One region of the Sinobaca sp. H24 genome, then DNA from elsewhere that is predicted to be linked to it. Evidence: riboswitches for the same ligand, from Rfam matches in the RefSeq annotation. Region 1 holds a riboswitch; the other holds the start of a gene.

Evidence for each region. Region 1 has a riboswitch for thiamine pyrophosphate ahead of MMY81_RS31455 (acetylornithine deacetylase). Riboswitches for the same ligand answer to the same signal wherever they lie in the genome.
Region 2: another riboswitch for thiamine pyrophosphate. It lies ahead of thiD (bifunctional hydroxymethylpyrimidine kinase/phosphomethylpyrimidine kinase); the one in region 1 lies ahead of MMY81_RS31455 (acetylornithine deacetylase).

Annotation. Positions count from the first base shown of each region.
Region 1 covers NZ_JALBWT010000056.1:1,777-9,134, forward strand. Annotated here, with positions in the region: gene MMY81_RS31435 (ATP-dependent helicase) at 1-1,974, shown strand, start outside; gene MMY81_RS31440 (cold-inducible protein YdjO-related protein) at 1,944-2,138, shown strand; partial or broken gene MMY81_RS31445 (pyruvate oxidase) at 2,221-3,931, opposite strand; gene corA (magnesium/cobalt transporter CorA) at 4,025-4,984, opposite strand; TPP riboswitch at 5,108-5,210, shown strand; gene MMY81_RS31455 (acetylornithine deacetylase) at 5,285-6,565, shown strand; gene tenA (thiaminase II) at 6,568-7,236, shown strand; gene egtD (L-histidine N(alpha)-methyltransferase) at 7,278-7,358, opposite strand, start outside.
Region 2 covers NZ_JALBWT010000029.1:54,056-61,413, forward strand. Annotated here, with positions in the region: gene MMY81_RS25150 (efflux RND transporter permease subunit) at 1-2,933, shown strand, start outside; TPP riboswitch at 2,972-3,071, shown strand; gene thiD (bifunctional hydroxymethylpyrimidine kinase/phosphomethylpyrimidine kinase) at 3,196-3,993, shown strand; gene thiM (hydroxyethylthiazole kinase) at 4,024-4,857, shown strand; gene thiE (thiamine phosphate synthase) at 4,850-5,485, shown strand; gene cobA (uroporphyrinogen-III C-methyltransferase) at 5,650-6,786, shown strand; partial or broken gene nirB (nitrite reductase large subunit NirB) at 6,817-7,358, shown strand, end outside.

The sequences.
Region 1 (7,358 bases):
GCGCTTAAGGAAAAAGGAATTTCCTTAAATCAGTCCCAGACGAAAGCGGTACGGCACGGGGAAGGACCTTTTCTTGCTCTGGCCGGGGCCGGTTCCGGAAAAACCTCCGTACTTGTCTGCCGGACGGGTTACCTGCTGGCTGTCCGGAAGATACCGGCTGCGCATATACTGCTTGTAACATTTACGAAAAAAGCAGCGGAGGAAATGAAAGAACGAATCGCTGCACTGCCCGGCATTTCCGCGCAGGCTGTAAGGCAGCTTCAGGTCCGGACGTTTCATTCTTTTTTTCTGCAGCTGCTTCGGGGGCAGGGATACGATCAGAAGATGATTACCAGCGAGCGGTTCAAACATATTATCATTAAAAAGAAGCTGAAAGAAGCAGGGTTTGACGGAAAATACCAGCCGGAAACCCTGCTGTCCCTCTATTCTTCCTACCGGATGAATAACCTTTCCCTGGCAGAAATGCCTGCGGAAAACCCAATGGAAATCGAGCAGAAAGGGGTTTTCCGCAGATATGAAGCCTGGAAAAAAGAAGAACACCAGCTGGATTTTGATGATATTCTCTGCCATGCGTATGAGCTGCTCTGCGAATCAGAAACCCTTCTGAGAAAAATGCAGGAACGATTTAAATACATTATGGTGGATGAATTTCAGGACACGAATCCGCTGCAGTATGAAATGATGAAGATGCTGTCTGCATCACACAAGAATTTATTTGTAGCAGGCGATGATGATCAAACAATCTATTCGTTTAATGGGGCGCAGAGTGAAATCATTCTGGAGTTTGATAAGGAATTTCCAACAGCAGAAATGGCCACCCTTGATGTGAATTACAGATCCACGTCACCCATTACAGGATTGGGAAACGAAGTCATACGCCTTAACACAAACCGCCGGGAAAAAACACTTAAATCAACAGTGATGTCTCAAACATATCCGCTTTATTTCCGGGCGGAAACGACGGATGAAGAAGCAAAGCTTGCAGCGGCGGATATTCTTCATAAAGTTCAGAACGACGGCCGTTCTTATGCAGATTTTGCAGTTCTTCACCGTACGGCCAGTGTGAGCCGGGCTATGTTCGAACAGCTTACGCTCCATCAAATTCCTTTTTTATCTTTCACGACAGTTGATCAAATGTTTTATAACCAGTGGCCGATTAAAGCGGTGATGGATCATCTGCGGCTTGCCTTAAACCCCTACTATAACGAAGCACTGCCGGAGGTGCTACCCACGTTATTTATTAACAGGGAAAAAGGCATGCTTCATATTAAAAGACTGGAAGCTGTCGGAGAACAGGCGGAGCCGCTTGAACTGCTTCAATCCCTTGGCGGTCTGCGCACTTTCCAGGTAGGTAAACTGCAGGAAAGGGAGCGGCTGCTCAAGCAGCTGAAGCCGATGAAGCCTAAACAGGCGATCAAGAAAATGCGCGAAGCTTTTTATGATACGTACCTGGAAGCCAACGAAGCACAGGCGGAAACGATGCATAAAGAAGGCGTGAAAGAGACGCTGGACGAACTGGAATCGTCCGCCGGCCGTTTTGATTCTGTTCTGGCCTTTGTATCGTTTGTAGATGATATGGTGGAAATGTATAAAGGCATGCAGAAAAAAACACAGGCCGCTAAAACAGATGCCGTATCCCTTATGACCATACATCGGGCAAAAGGTCTGGAATTTCCGGTTGTCTATTTAATTGGAGCATCGGAGACGATACTGCCGCATAGCTCGGCGCTCAAGGCTTCCGGGAGTAAAGACTTTATAAAGAAAAGCAATGAAAGTGAAGAAAAAGCATTAGAGGAGGAACGGCGCTTAGCTTATGTCGCTATTACCAGGGCAAAAGAAGAGTTGTATATCGGTTCCCCCGCCCAATACCGCGGAAAAGCTGTGGAAGTATCCCGCTTTTTTTTAGATGCTTTCCCACACGCAACGCAAAAAGGAGCCAGCCCATGGAACAGTTGCCGGAAGAAAGAAAAATAGTAAAAGCATGGTTATGCACAAATGAGGATTGTATCGTATGGGTGAAAATTCAAACCCAGGAAGACGATACGCTTCAGGAAAAAACATGCCCCATCTGTAAATCAAAAATGGAAAAAGGCGAAAAAGAAGTAATTATCGCGCAAAGAAGAAACGGCAGAAGGTAATAAGAAAGGCGGAGACATCCGTTAAGCCCCAAAGCTCCTGGAGCTTCTCCATGATATTAAAAAAGAAAAGCCTAAAGCGGAATTACAGCCGCTTTAGGCCTTTTTTGATAGGTGGGATAGTAGTGGAGCCTTTGGAAAACATGCTTTTGATCATATACTGTCCGTAGTGGATGCCCTGTTGATAGGAAACTTTTCCCGGAAGCGGCGGAAGGTTTTCTACATGTGCGTCAATCACGACCGGTACGTCACTGGAGGCAGCCAGCTTCAAAGCATGCCTGAGCTCTTCCCGGGAATCAGCCGTATAGCCAATTCCACCGCAGGCCCGGGCAAATTCAGCGTAATCAATGTCGCTTATATCTGTCGCTTCAGGCTGATTTCCCATAGCCTGCTGCTCAAATTCAATCATCGAAATTTTTTCGTTATTAAATACGACCATGATAATGGGAAGCTTATACTTCACAGCCGTAGCAAAATCCTGCATTCCCATCGAAAAGCCGCCGTCTCCGACAATGCCGATAACCTGGCGGTCCGGAAAAGCCAGTTTTGCAGCGATAGCTCCGGGAAGAGAGCACCCCATTGTGGCAAGCCAGGAAGAGAGGATCATTTTCTGCTTTTTCAGGCGTAGATAGCGGGCAGTCCAGACCGTAACGCTTCCGACATCCAGGGAAATAACAGCATCATCTTCCAGGATGTTCTGAATTTCAGCAATAGCCTGCTGGGGTTGAAGAAGCTCTGTTTCTTTATCGATATCCTGTTGAAGCTCCTCATTCCAGTTTTCCCGCTTTTTTATATAGGTCTGGAGGAAATCGTCGTTTTTTTCTTCAAGCCCATTCGTAAACCAGGGAAGAATCGAACGTAGGTCCCCTACCAGGCCGACACGGGACGGATAGTATTTCCCTATTACAGAAGGATCGATGTCAATCTGGACGGCAGGTGTGTTTTCCGGAAGAAACTCCCGGTAGGGAAATGCGGTTCCGAGCAAAAGCAGCAGATCGGCTTCCTGGATGGCGTCATAAGAAGGCTTTGTCCCGAGCTGCCCGAGCTGTCCCATATTCTGTGGATGATCATCCGGTATCATTCCTTTAGCAGGAAGGGAAACAATGATAGGAGCTTTGATTTTTTGCGAAAGCCAATACTTCTTCGGCAGCATCTTCCGCGCCTTTGCCGACAAGAATTGCTGGCTTTTTTGATTCATGCATATATGTTACTGCTTCTTTGAGGTCTTTTTCCTCCGGACGGATGATAGGAGAAGAATAGATAGCAGACGTCAGAGCTTCTTTTGATTTGACCTTCTGGGCGAATAAATCGTCCGGGACGATAAGAACAGCAGGCCCCTTTTCTGCGTAAGCGGTCCGGATAGCCTGATTGAGCAGATCCGGAAGCTGCTCTGCCGTTTGAACGCGGCGGTTGAATACCGCAGCGTCTTCAAACATTGCTTCAAGTTTGAGTTCCTGAAAATTATCTGTCCCCACAAGTGTACTGCTTATCTGTCCTACTATGGCAAGAACAGGGGCTTTATCTTTTTTGGCATCATATAAGCCGTTCTGCAGGTGGACGGCACCCGGTCCTGCAATGGACAAACAAACGCCGATTTGATGAGTAAGCTTGGCATGGGCAGAGGCCGCAAGTGCTCCTGTTTCCTCGTGCCGTATTTGAATAAAACGAATTTCCTGCTGTTTACGAAGTTCCTCCATAAACTCATTAATAGAATCTCCCGGCATCCCGAAAATCCGGTCAATCTTCCATTCTTTTAAAAGATCAATTACGTGTTCACCGGCTGTTTGTTCGAGCATTGGAAATTCCCCCGTTTCGTATTAGTGTATAAGTTAAATGTTTCCCTGTTCCCGGACTCTTAAACAAATACTTTCCCCCTGATACGGGTGTGGTTATTTAAATATGTTAAACCAGCCTTTCCATTTAAACAAAAGCAGCAGGACGCCGGCCATAACGGCCATGACCGCAAGCGTAATAAAGTAGCCGTTATCGGCCGTGAGTTCGGGCATGTTGGTAAAATTCATTCCGTATAATCCAGCAATAAAGGTCAAGGGAATAAAAATAGTAGATACAATGGTCAGCGTCATCATAATTTCGTTCATTCGATTTGAGTTGATCGTCTGATAGTTGTCCCGCATATCAGAAGTCATTTCCCGGTTGGACTGAATAAGCTCGGTCTGCTTTAGTAAGTGATCATACACATCCCGGTAGTAAGCTTTGTGCTCTGTGATAAGGTCGAGGCGCAGGTCGAGCATCCGGTAAAGCAGATCCCGCATAGGGACAATCGTCCGGCGGAGCTGCAGCAGATCCCCGCGGATATCGAATACTTCATCAATTAAATCTCTGTACGTTTTGTCCGCATCTTTTTCTTCAATTTCATTGAGGCGGTCTTCCATCTGGTAAAGAGGTGGAAAATAGTCATCAACAATTTTGTCAATAACGGAATAGATAATATAATAAGCTCCGTTTTGCCGGAAATCCGCAGACGTTCGTGCTTTTTCCCAAATAGCATCTATTTCAGGTGAGGCACTTAAATGAAACGTTACTACATAATTTCTGCCGGAAAAAATATCGACTTCTTTTTTAGCAAATGTATCTTTCTGCAGAGAATGCATCACAAAAAACTCAAAATCCTCATAGTGATCGTATTTCGGACGCTGCATGGAATGAAAGCAGTCTTCTACAGCCAGTGGATGAAAGGCAAAATCCGTTTCCAGGCGGGACGCTTCTTGAGTGGAAGGGTCCCGGAAGTCAGCCCAGAACCATTTAATAGTTTGATCAGCAAGCAGTACAGCAACATCTTCATTTTCAATAAATTCATTATGTATCGTAACAGCGAGAGTGCGAATCATTTTTGTACTCCTTTCAAAGTCTTACCCAACGTTTATTAATAGCCTATTTGCCGCGTGGTCAAACATGAGGTTGTATGAAAGCGCAATCTGTGATTTACTAAAAGACATAAATGAATAGCACTGCATTACTTCTAGGGGAGCTTTGTAAGCTGAGAAAAGGAAACGTCCTTGACCCTTATTACCTGATCTGGCTGATACCAGCGGAGGGAAGAAGCTGAAGACTAACCTGACGTCTCTGCTTCTTCTTCCCGGAAGAGGCTTTTTTTATTTGAGTAATCACTTAATGAGGAGGCAGAGAAAGTGACGGACATATCCAGATTATTAACACATATGGAGGAAAGACAGGAAGATCTTCTCGACCTGGTAAAAACGCTGGTATCATACGAAACGCCGGCGCCGCCGGCAAGAAACACAGCGGAAATTCAGTCATTTATTGCATCTTATTTGGAGAAGGCAGGATATGAGATAGACAGCTGGGACGTTTACCCGGGAGATCCCAACGTAGTAGCGACGAAAAAAGGAACCGATTCAGCCGGATATCACAGTCTTATTCTAAACGGACATGTGGATACAGCTGAAGTAGAAGGATCAGAATGGAAAACAGATCCTTATCGGGCCGAAATCGAAAACGGCTGGATTCAAGGGCGGGGTACGGCTGATATGAAAGGAGGTCTGGCAGGAGCCTTATTTGTTATCCGTATGTTTCATGAACTGGGAATAGAACTGCCGGGTGACCTTATGCTGCAGTCAGTGATCGGAGAGGAAGTAGGTGAAGCGGGAACACTTGCGTGCTGCCGGCGCGGTTATAAAGCGGATTATGCGCTTGTTGTTGATACCAGCGATCTGCATATACAAGGGCAGGGCGGAGTGATTACCGGATGGATAACGATTAAAAGCCCGGATACATTTCACGATGCGATGAGACGGAATATGATTCATGCCGGAGGTGCAGTGAAGGGAGCCAGTGCGATTGAGAAAATGATGGTCATTATTCAAGGGCTGCAGACTTTGGAAAGGCAGTGGGCTGTGGAAAAAAGTTATCCGGGCCTGCCGGCAGGAGCGAACACGATTAACCCTGCTGTTATTGAAGGAGGAAGACATGCAGCTTTTATAGCAGATGAATGCCGGCTCTGGGTGACCGTTCATTTTTATCCGGATGAAACACATGAATCTGCAGCAGCAGAAGTAGAGGAGCATATACGTAATGTTGCTTTGGGAGACCCCTGGCTCCGACATCATCCTCCCGAATTTACATGGGGCGGCACCTCCATGATTGAAGAAAGAGGAGAAATTTTCCCTTCTCTTTCGGTTGATAAGGAACACCCTGGAACAAAACTGCTGGCCCAGGCTTTTGAAAAAATGGCCGGCGAAAAAGCCGATCTCGATGTTTCTCCTACCGTGACAGATGGAGGATGGCTTGGTGAAGCCGGCATACCAACTGCCATTTTTGGGCCTGGAACGCTTGCCAACGCTCACGCTGTGAACGAAAGGCTTTCGATCGATCAATTAGTAACATTTACAAACACGCTCGCCGTTTATGTATATGAATGGCTGCATTCAGAAAAAAAGAAGGAGGAATAGAAATGTCATTCAGCCGTACGCTTCAGCAAAAACTACAGCCGATCTGGAGAAAAAACCACAGTCATCCATTTGTTACTGGAATGGGAGATGGGACGCTGGAAAAAGAAGCCTTTCGCTATTTTATGATCCAGGATTATTTGTATTTAAAAGAATATGCCCGTCTATTTGCGATGGGAACGATGAAGGCCCGGACATTAAAAACGATGGGAGAGTTCGCGGATCTGCTTCAGTCTACGCTCAACGAAGAAATGCAGCTGCACCGGGACTACAGTGCCAGGCTTGATATTACAGAAGAAGAGCTGGAACAGGCCGAGGCAGCTCCCGTGACCTTGGCCTATACGAGGTATATGCTTCATGAGGGGCAGAATGGAGGGCTGGCTGAACTGACGGCGGCTCTGCTCCCATGTATGTGGAGTTACGCAGAAATCGGCCGGGATCTAAGTCGCATTCCAGGAGCAGTTGAGCATGAGCTCTACGGGGAGTGGATACGTACCTACAGCGATCCGGATTTCCTGAAACTCGCAGACTGGTGCATTGATCTGCTGGACGAGCTGGCAGAAGGAAAGCCGCAGCATGAACTCGATAAACTGGAGGAGATTTTCTTAACGACGACCAAGTTCGAATACTTGTTTTGGGACATGGCGTATTATCACAAAAACTGGCCGGTATAACAGAAAAAGAGAAAGCACGATGGGTGCTTTCTCTTTGCTGTTTACGGTCGTTTTAATAAAAATACTCCAAACCATTCCTTTTCATCTGTCCAAAAAGCATCTACGTTTAAATGAGACTGCTT
Region 2 (7,358 bases), on a different contig from region 1:
TTGAGGAGCAGCTATCCACGCTTCCCGGCCTGAATAATATTACCTCGACCTCTGAAGAAGGCTCTGCTTTAATCCTTCTGGAATTCTCCTGGGAGACGGCTATTGATGATGTAGAGCAGGATGTTATCAGCTCGATGGGGGATGCCCCGCTTCCAGATGATGCGACGGATCCTTCTTTTCTGAAATTTGATCCTTCCATGTTTGGCATGGCGCAGATCGCTGTCACTTCTGATGATATGGAGGTAATAGACTTTCAGGATGACCTGGCTTCTATCCGCACAGAACTGGAACGTGTGGAAGGGGTGGCCAACGTTGATGAATCGGGCCGGGTGACGGAACGGTATGAAATTAACCTGGATCAGGCGCAGCTTGAAGAATATCAGATTACCCAGGAAGACATCGTTAATGTGATACAGTCCAACAATGTGTCGCTTCCGGGAGGAACGGTGGAGTCAGGAGAAAGAACCCTCACGACAAGAGTATTAAAGGAAATAGAAGCTCAGGAAGACTTAGAAGAGCTGTTTGTGACCATTGATCCTCAAACAGGAGATGAGCTGTTTTTGTCGGACGTGGCGGAAGTAGCCCTTGCTCCTGAAGAAAGAAATGCTATAACAAGAACAAATCAAGAGCCGGCTATGCAGCTTAACTTAATGAAGGAAACGGATGCAAATGCGGCAACGGTATCAGAAGCATTCAACAGTGAACTCGATACACTGCTCGAAGAAGATCAGTACAGCAGCCTGAATTTTACGACATTCTACGATGAAGGGGATTACATCCAGCAGTCGATCAACAGCGTGACTACAGCTCTTATTACGGGCGGTGTGTTTGCGATGCTTGTGCTGTTTTTCTTTCTTCGTAACTTAAAGACTCCGCTGATTATTGGAGTGGCGATACCATTTTCCGTTATCGTGACGTTTGGGTTTTTATATTTTACGGATGTCGGACTGAACTTGATGACTCTCGGCGGACTTGCGCTTGGCATTGGAATGCTCGTCGACAACGCCATTGTTGTAATTGAGAATATTTACCGGCATTTGTCGATGGGAAAAACGCCGAGGAAGGCGGCCTCCGAAGGAACAAAAGAAGTTGGGGGTGCGATTACGGCATCGACGCTGACGACCGTTTCCGTCTTTCTGCCGATTATCTTTGTATCCGGTATTGTCGGAAATATTTTCACCGAGTTTGCACTGGCGGTGTCCTTCAGCTTAATTGCTTCCTTGTTTGTGGCTGTTACCGTTGTACCGATGATGGCCAGCCGCATCCTGAAAGCCCCTAAAGAAGATATAGAAGAAAAAAGACAGAACTCCCGTTATATGAAGCGTCTGGAAAGAGCGAGCAAATGGTCGCTGAAGCATCGTTTTCTTACGCTGTTTATCACCTTATTATTTCTTATTGCGGGCGGTGCCGGTCTTGCTACGACAGGCGTTAACTTTCTTCCTGCAAGCGATCAGGGCTTTTTCTCGATCGATGTGGAAACAGAATACGGCACCAATCTGGAAACAACGACCGCTATTACTGAAGACATTGAAGCTATTTTAAATGAAGAGGGTGCTGTAGACAGCTACTTAACAATGATCGGCTCTTCGGGTGACGGCGGTGCCGCATCAGGAGGACCATCAGGTTCTAATGAAGCGCAGGTGATGGTCACCATGCAGCCTATGGAAGACAGAGAAGCAAGTACCATCGACTTTATTGAACAGATAGAAGATGAAGTCATCGACGTAGAGCCGGATGCTGATATTTCCCTTTCCAGCCAGACCGCTATAGGCGGAGGGGAAGCAAATACGGTTGTCTTTACGATCAGCGATCAGAATGTAAATACACTCGATGAGTCTAAAGAGTATATGATCTCAGAGCTGAGAGATTCGGAAGATATACGGGAAATATCGACATCAGATGAAGATACTGCGCCGGAACTGCAGATCTCTGTGGATGAAGAAAATGCACGAGACAATGGTCTTGCTGCCGCCCAGATCGCAGAGAGCGTGGATAATGCAACCCGCGGCCAGACGGCAACAACGATCCAGACGCCGGGGAGCACAACGTACGATGTGGTGGTTCAATATGAAACCGGAGAACTGGAAACAGCAGAAGATTTAGAAACGCTGCTGATTGCCAATCAGGAAGGCGAGTATATTGAACTCGGGGAAGTAGCTGACATTGAAGAAGGCAGCGGGCCCGCCGTTATTAACCGTGATGATCAGCAGCGCAGCGTGGAAATAACAGCCGCCTACAGTTCGAATACCACATTGAATGAGGCATCTAATTTAGTAACGGATATATATGAAAGCAATGATATGGCAGACAGTACCTCTCTAGCCTATTCGGGAGAGCAGGAACTGCTGGATGACGCGCTCGACAGTATGATATTTGCCTTTATTCTCGGCCTGCTGTTTATTTATTTAGTCATGGCCGGCCAGTTTGAATCTTTCAAATATCCATTTATCGTTATGTTCAGCGTACCGCTCGTGGTCATAGGAGTAAGCATTGCGCTTGCCATCACGCAGACTCCTCTAAGCGTTACCGTCTTTATCGGGCTTATCGTTCTGGCTGGTATTGTCGTGAACAATGCGATTGTACTGGTAGACTATATTAATCAGCAGAAAGAAAAAGGCATGGCTTCCAAAGAAGCTATTGTGGAATCTGTTAAACAGAGAACCCGTCCTATTCTTATGACAGCCGTGACAACGATTCTTGGCGTCGTTCCTTTATCACTCGGCATCGGGGAAGGAGCGGAAATTCAGCAGCCGATGGGTATTGCCGTTATCGGCGGGCTGGTCAGCAGCACTTTCCTGACGTTGTTTGTTATTCCAGTACTGTACAGCTTTATGGATAAAAATTTCCGTAAAATGAGAAAAGAAGAAAAAAAGGCAAAGAAAGAACAGAAACGCGAAAAAAAGCGGCAGAAGCAGGGAGAAATAAATGATTAATTGACAATAAAGCTTTCTCTCCCGTAACATGAAATAAAGACAACCACTAGGGGCGCATATGCTGAGATAAGGAAATTCCTTTGTCCCTCTGAACCTGATCTGGGTAAAGCCAGCGTAGGAAAGTGGAGCGTGCGTTTTTATCAGGCTGGCATAGTCAGCAAAAGCCGCTCCTTTCAAGGGGCGGCTTTTTTATATGGGGAGAGCAGAAAAGTAAAAGCTGTCCCGGATGTGGTGAGTACACCTAAAAACGGAGGAACAAATCATGGCGGAAATACCAAAAGTATTATCGATAGCGGGAACAGACCCTACTGGAGGCGCAGGCATTCATGCCGACTTAAAAACATTTCAGGAGGTCGGGGCTTATGGAATGGCGGTTATTACAAGCGTCGTTGCCCAGAATACCGTAGGGGTCAAAGACGTTTGGCATATGGAAAATGAAGCCATTCTAAAACAGCTGGAAGCAGTACTCGAAGATATCCGGCCTCAGGCGGTAAAAACCGGCATGATCGCTCTGCCATCTATGATTGAAAGCATCACGGACCGGCTGGAACGGGAAAATCTGCCGATTATTGTAGACCCGGTGATGGTCGCGACAAGCGGTGACTCGTTAATGGATAAAGAAACGACAGAGCTGATGATTAACCGGCTGCTGCCTATAGCAGAAGTCGTGACTCCTAATATGGAAGAAGCCGAAAAGCTTACCGGCGTAAACGTATCTACGATAAAAGAGGCTGAAAAAGCAGCCCGTCTGCTGGTCGATGAGATGGGAGCCGGGGCTGCTGTTGTAAAGGGTGGACACGCCAAAGATACGGCCATTGATGTGTTATATTATAAGAAAGAGTTTATTCATCTGACAGCGGATCGATTTGATACAAAGCATACGCACGGGACGGGATGTACATTCTCTGCGGCTATTGCTGCCAATCGGGCGAAAGGCATTCCCGTCATCAAATCATGTGAGCTGGCTAAGGAATTTATTACAAAAGCGATCAGCCATCCGCTCAATATCGGACACGGCAGCGGACCGGTTAATCACTGGGGACGATTTTTAGAGAAATAAATGAAATGACCTGGAGGGAAAGAGAACATGATGCATTCTGAAGGAAAAAAAGTATATAAAGTTCTGCATGAAATGCGGACAGCAAAGCCTCTTATTCATAACATTACAAACGTAGTCGTAACAAACTTTACGGCAAACGGCCTTTTAGCGGCCGGTGCGTCGCCTGTGATGGCGAATGCAAAAGAAGAAGCCGCAGATATGGCGGCTGCCGCAGATGCGCTTGTGCTTAATATTGGAACGCTGAACCAATTACAGGTGGAGTCAATGCTTCTTGCTGGAGCAGCGGCAAACAAAAAAGGCATTCCGGTAGTGCTGGATCCGGTAGGGGCCGGTGCTACAGCCTACCGCACGGATACAGCGCGCCGGCTTCTAAAAGAAATAGATATTTCCCTTATCCGCGGCAATGCAGGAGAAATTGCCGCTGTCGCAGGACTTGAAAGCAGCACACGCGGAGTCGACTCAGGATCCTCCCAGTCAGGAACAGCAGAAACGGCAGAACGTGCTTTTCAGGCACTGAAGCTTCCTATCGTGGTTACCGGAGCGGTTGACGCTGTAACGGATGGAAAAGATATGTACCGCATCCATAATGGCCATTCGATGATGACAAGAGTGACCGGATCCGGCTGTCTGCTAAGCTCCCTGATCGGTTCTTTTCTGACGGTGACGGACGATGTGGCATACGGCGCAGCCGCAGCGCTCGGCTACTACGGGGTAGCGGCTGAAAAAGCCGGCGGATTTGCTTCGATGAGAGGACCCGGCACGTTTCAGGTAGAGCTGCTGAACGCCCTGTACCATGTAGGGGATATGGATATCAGACAGCAGCTGACACTAAAAAAAGAAGCATTGAAAGGCACTTATGAATAAAGAAACACTGCTGCTTTATTTTATTATGGGCAGCCAGGATACGGATAAAAATCCTGCTGAAGTACTCGAGCAGGCGGTCGCGGGCGGGATTACCTGCTTTCAGTTTCGTGAAAAAGGACCGGCTTCAAAAACGGCAGAACAAAAAGAAGAGCTGGCTCGTGAACTGCTTGCTGTATGCCGAAGCCGCAGCATTCCGTTTATTGTAAACGATGATGTCGATCTTGCTGTAAAGATCGGGGCGGACGGCGTTCACATTGGCCAGGGGGATGAGCCCGCTTCTAGTGTAAAAAAGAAACTACCGGCCCATATGATTGTAGGCGTGTCGGCAAAAACACTGAAGGAAGCCGAAAAAGCTGTACAGGACGAGGCCGATTATATTGGAACAGGACCTATGTACGCCACTACATCAAAGGATGATGCCGATGAGCCTATCGGTCCGGAAGGCATACAGGACTTACGGAAATTTGGTATTACCCTTCCGATTGTAGGCATCGGCGGCATTACAGAGAAAAATGTGAAAAGCATCATGAGGGCTGGAGCTGACGGGGTATCGCTGATTTCTGCTATCAGCCGGGCAATAGATCCGAAAGAGGCAGCACAACGTCTTAGGCAGCTGGCTCAAAAATAATCACGACTTCAACCCGCTTCTTTTAAGGAGCGGGTTTTTTCTGTTATTTAATATGTATTTAATATGCATAATAAAGTGTGTTAGATTATCTTTCGCTGTTGCAGAAATTCCCAGCTTCTTTCTATACAATACATAATTATAAAGAAAAGCAGGAGTGAAACGAAATGAAACCAGGTGTCGTTTGTTTTGTAGGAGCCGGTCCAGGAGATCCGGAGCTGTTGACAATCAAGGGATTGAAAGCTCTTCAGCGGGCTGACGTTGTGGTATTTGACAGGCTGGTCCATCCCGCCCTGCTTTTGGAAGCTGATCCGGAAGCGAAATTTATCTACTGTGGAAAAAAACCGTGCGAGCATACGCTGCGGCAGCAGGATATTCAAACAGAGCTGCTGATTCAGGCAAAGAAGGGAAAAAGGGTCGTCCGGCTGAAGGGCGGCGATCCGGGTATATTCGGAAGAGTTGGGGAAGAGGCGGAAATGCTCCGCAGTCATAAAGTTGCCTATGAAATGATTCCGGGTGTAACTGCTGCCAGCGCTGCTTCGCTCTATGCAGGAGTGCCGCTTACGCATCGGGACCATGCCAGGTCCCTTGCTATTGTGACAGGGCACAGCAAAGAGAAGTCCGGGAAGCCGGAGGCAGACTGGGCAGGCCTCGCGAAAGGAATGGAAACGATCGTCTTTTATATGGGAATGAAAAACCTTCCTTTCATCGCTTCTGAACTGATCAGCCATGGAAAAAACGAAGGTACCCCGGTGCTTGTCGTTGAATGGGGGACCTGCGGCAGACAGCGGGAAATAATAGGAACGCTTGCTGATATCGAAAGAAAAGCGGCGGATCAAAAAATGGCAAACCCTTCCATCATTATTGTAGGAGAAGTAGCTGTACTTCATCACAAGCTGCAGTGGATAGAGAAGGGGCCGCTAACTGGAGAAGGATGCATTATTCATCATGCCACTCCGGAAACAGAAAAATTTCAAAAGGAATGGGAAAGCCTGGGAGCGGAAGTGTATACAGGGAGCCGCAAATGGGGAAACCGGGAAAAAACGGCTTTCAGCCATTTAACCATGGTCGGCCATGCGTCTCATATCATCGTGCCGGACCTGGCTTCCGCCGCTGACTGTCTGGAATCTCTTCCGGGAGACTTAATAGAAGATAAACTTACTTTCTACTGCTGTTCCAGAAGCGCCGCTGATTCGTTAAAGCAGGCAGGAGCACAGTATGTAACCTGTCTCCCGGAAGCTGGAAGTTTTGAAAAATGGATTTCATTGTCTGCTGATAAGCCTGCTCTAGCCGAAATCATCTGAGTTATATCATTCAAAGGAGTGTCGTACAGCATGCGTAAAGAGAATATTGTCTTAATAGGGAACGGAATGGCCGGTATTCGAACGATTGAGGAAAAAAAAAAGAACCGAATCGCTTTACTATTACCATTTTCGGAAAAGAACCGTACCCAAATTATAATCGTATTCTGCTCTCCAAAGTGCTGCAGGGAGACAGCGACATCAATGAAATTATTTTGAACGACTATGACTGGTATGAAGAAAAGAATATTACCCTTTATGCAGGAGATGAAGCGGAGGAAATTGATAAAAAGAAAAAAGTTGTACGGAGCAGACAGGGCCGTGAATGTCCGTATGACCATTTAATTATTGCAACGGGGTCCAATGCGTTTATGCTGCCTTTACCTGGTGCAGATAAAGAAGGGGTCATTGCCTTCCGGGATATTAAAGACACAGAAGAAATGATCAGTGCCTCTAAAAAATATAGAAGAGCGGTCGTTATTGGAGGAGGACTGCTTGGTCTGGAAGCAGCCCGCGGCCTGTTGAATCTGGATATGGAAACTGAAGTCGTACATAACAGCAGCTATCTGATGGAG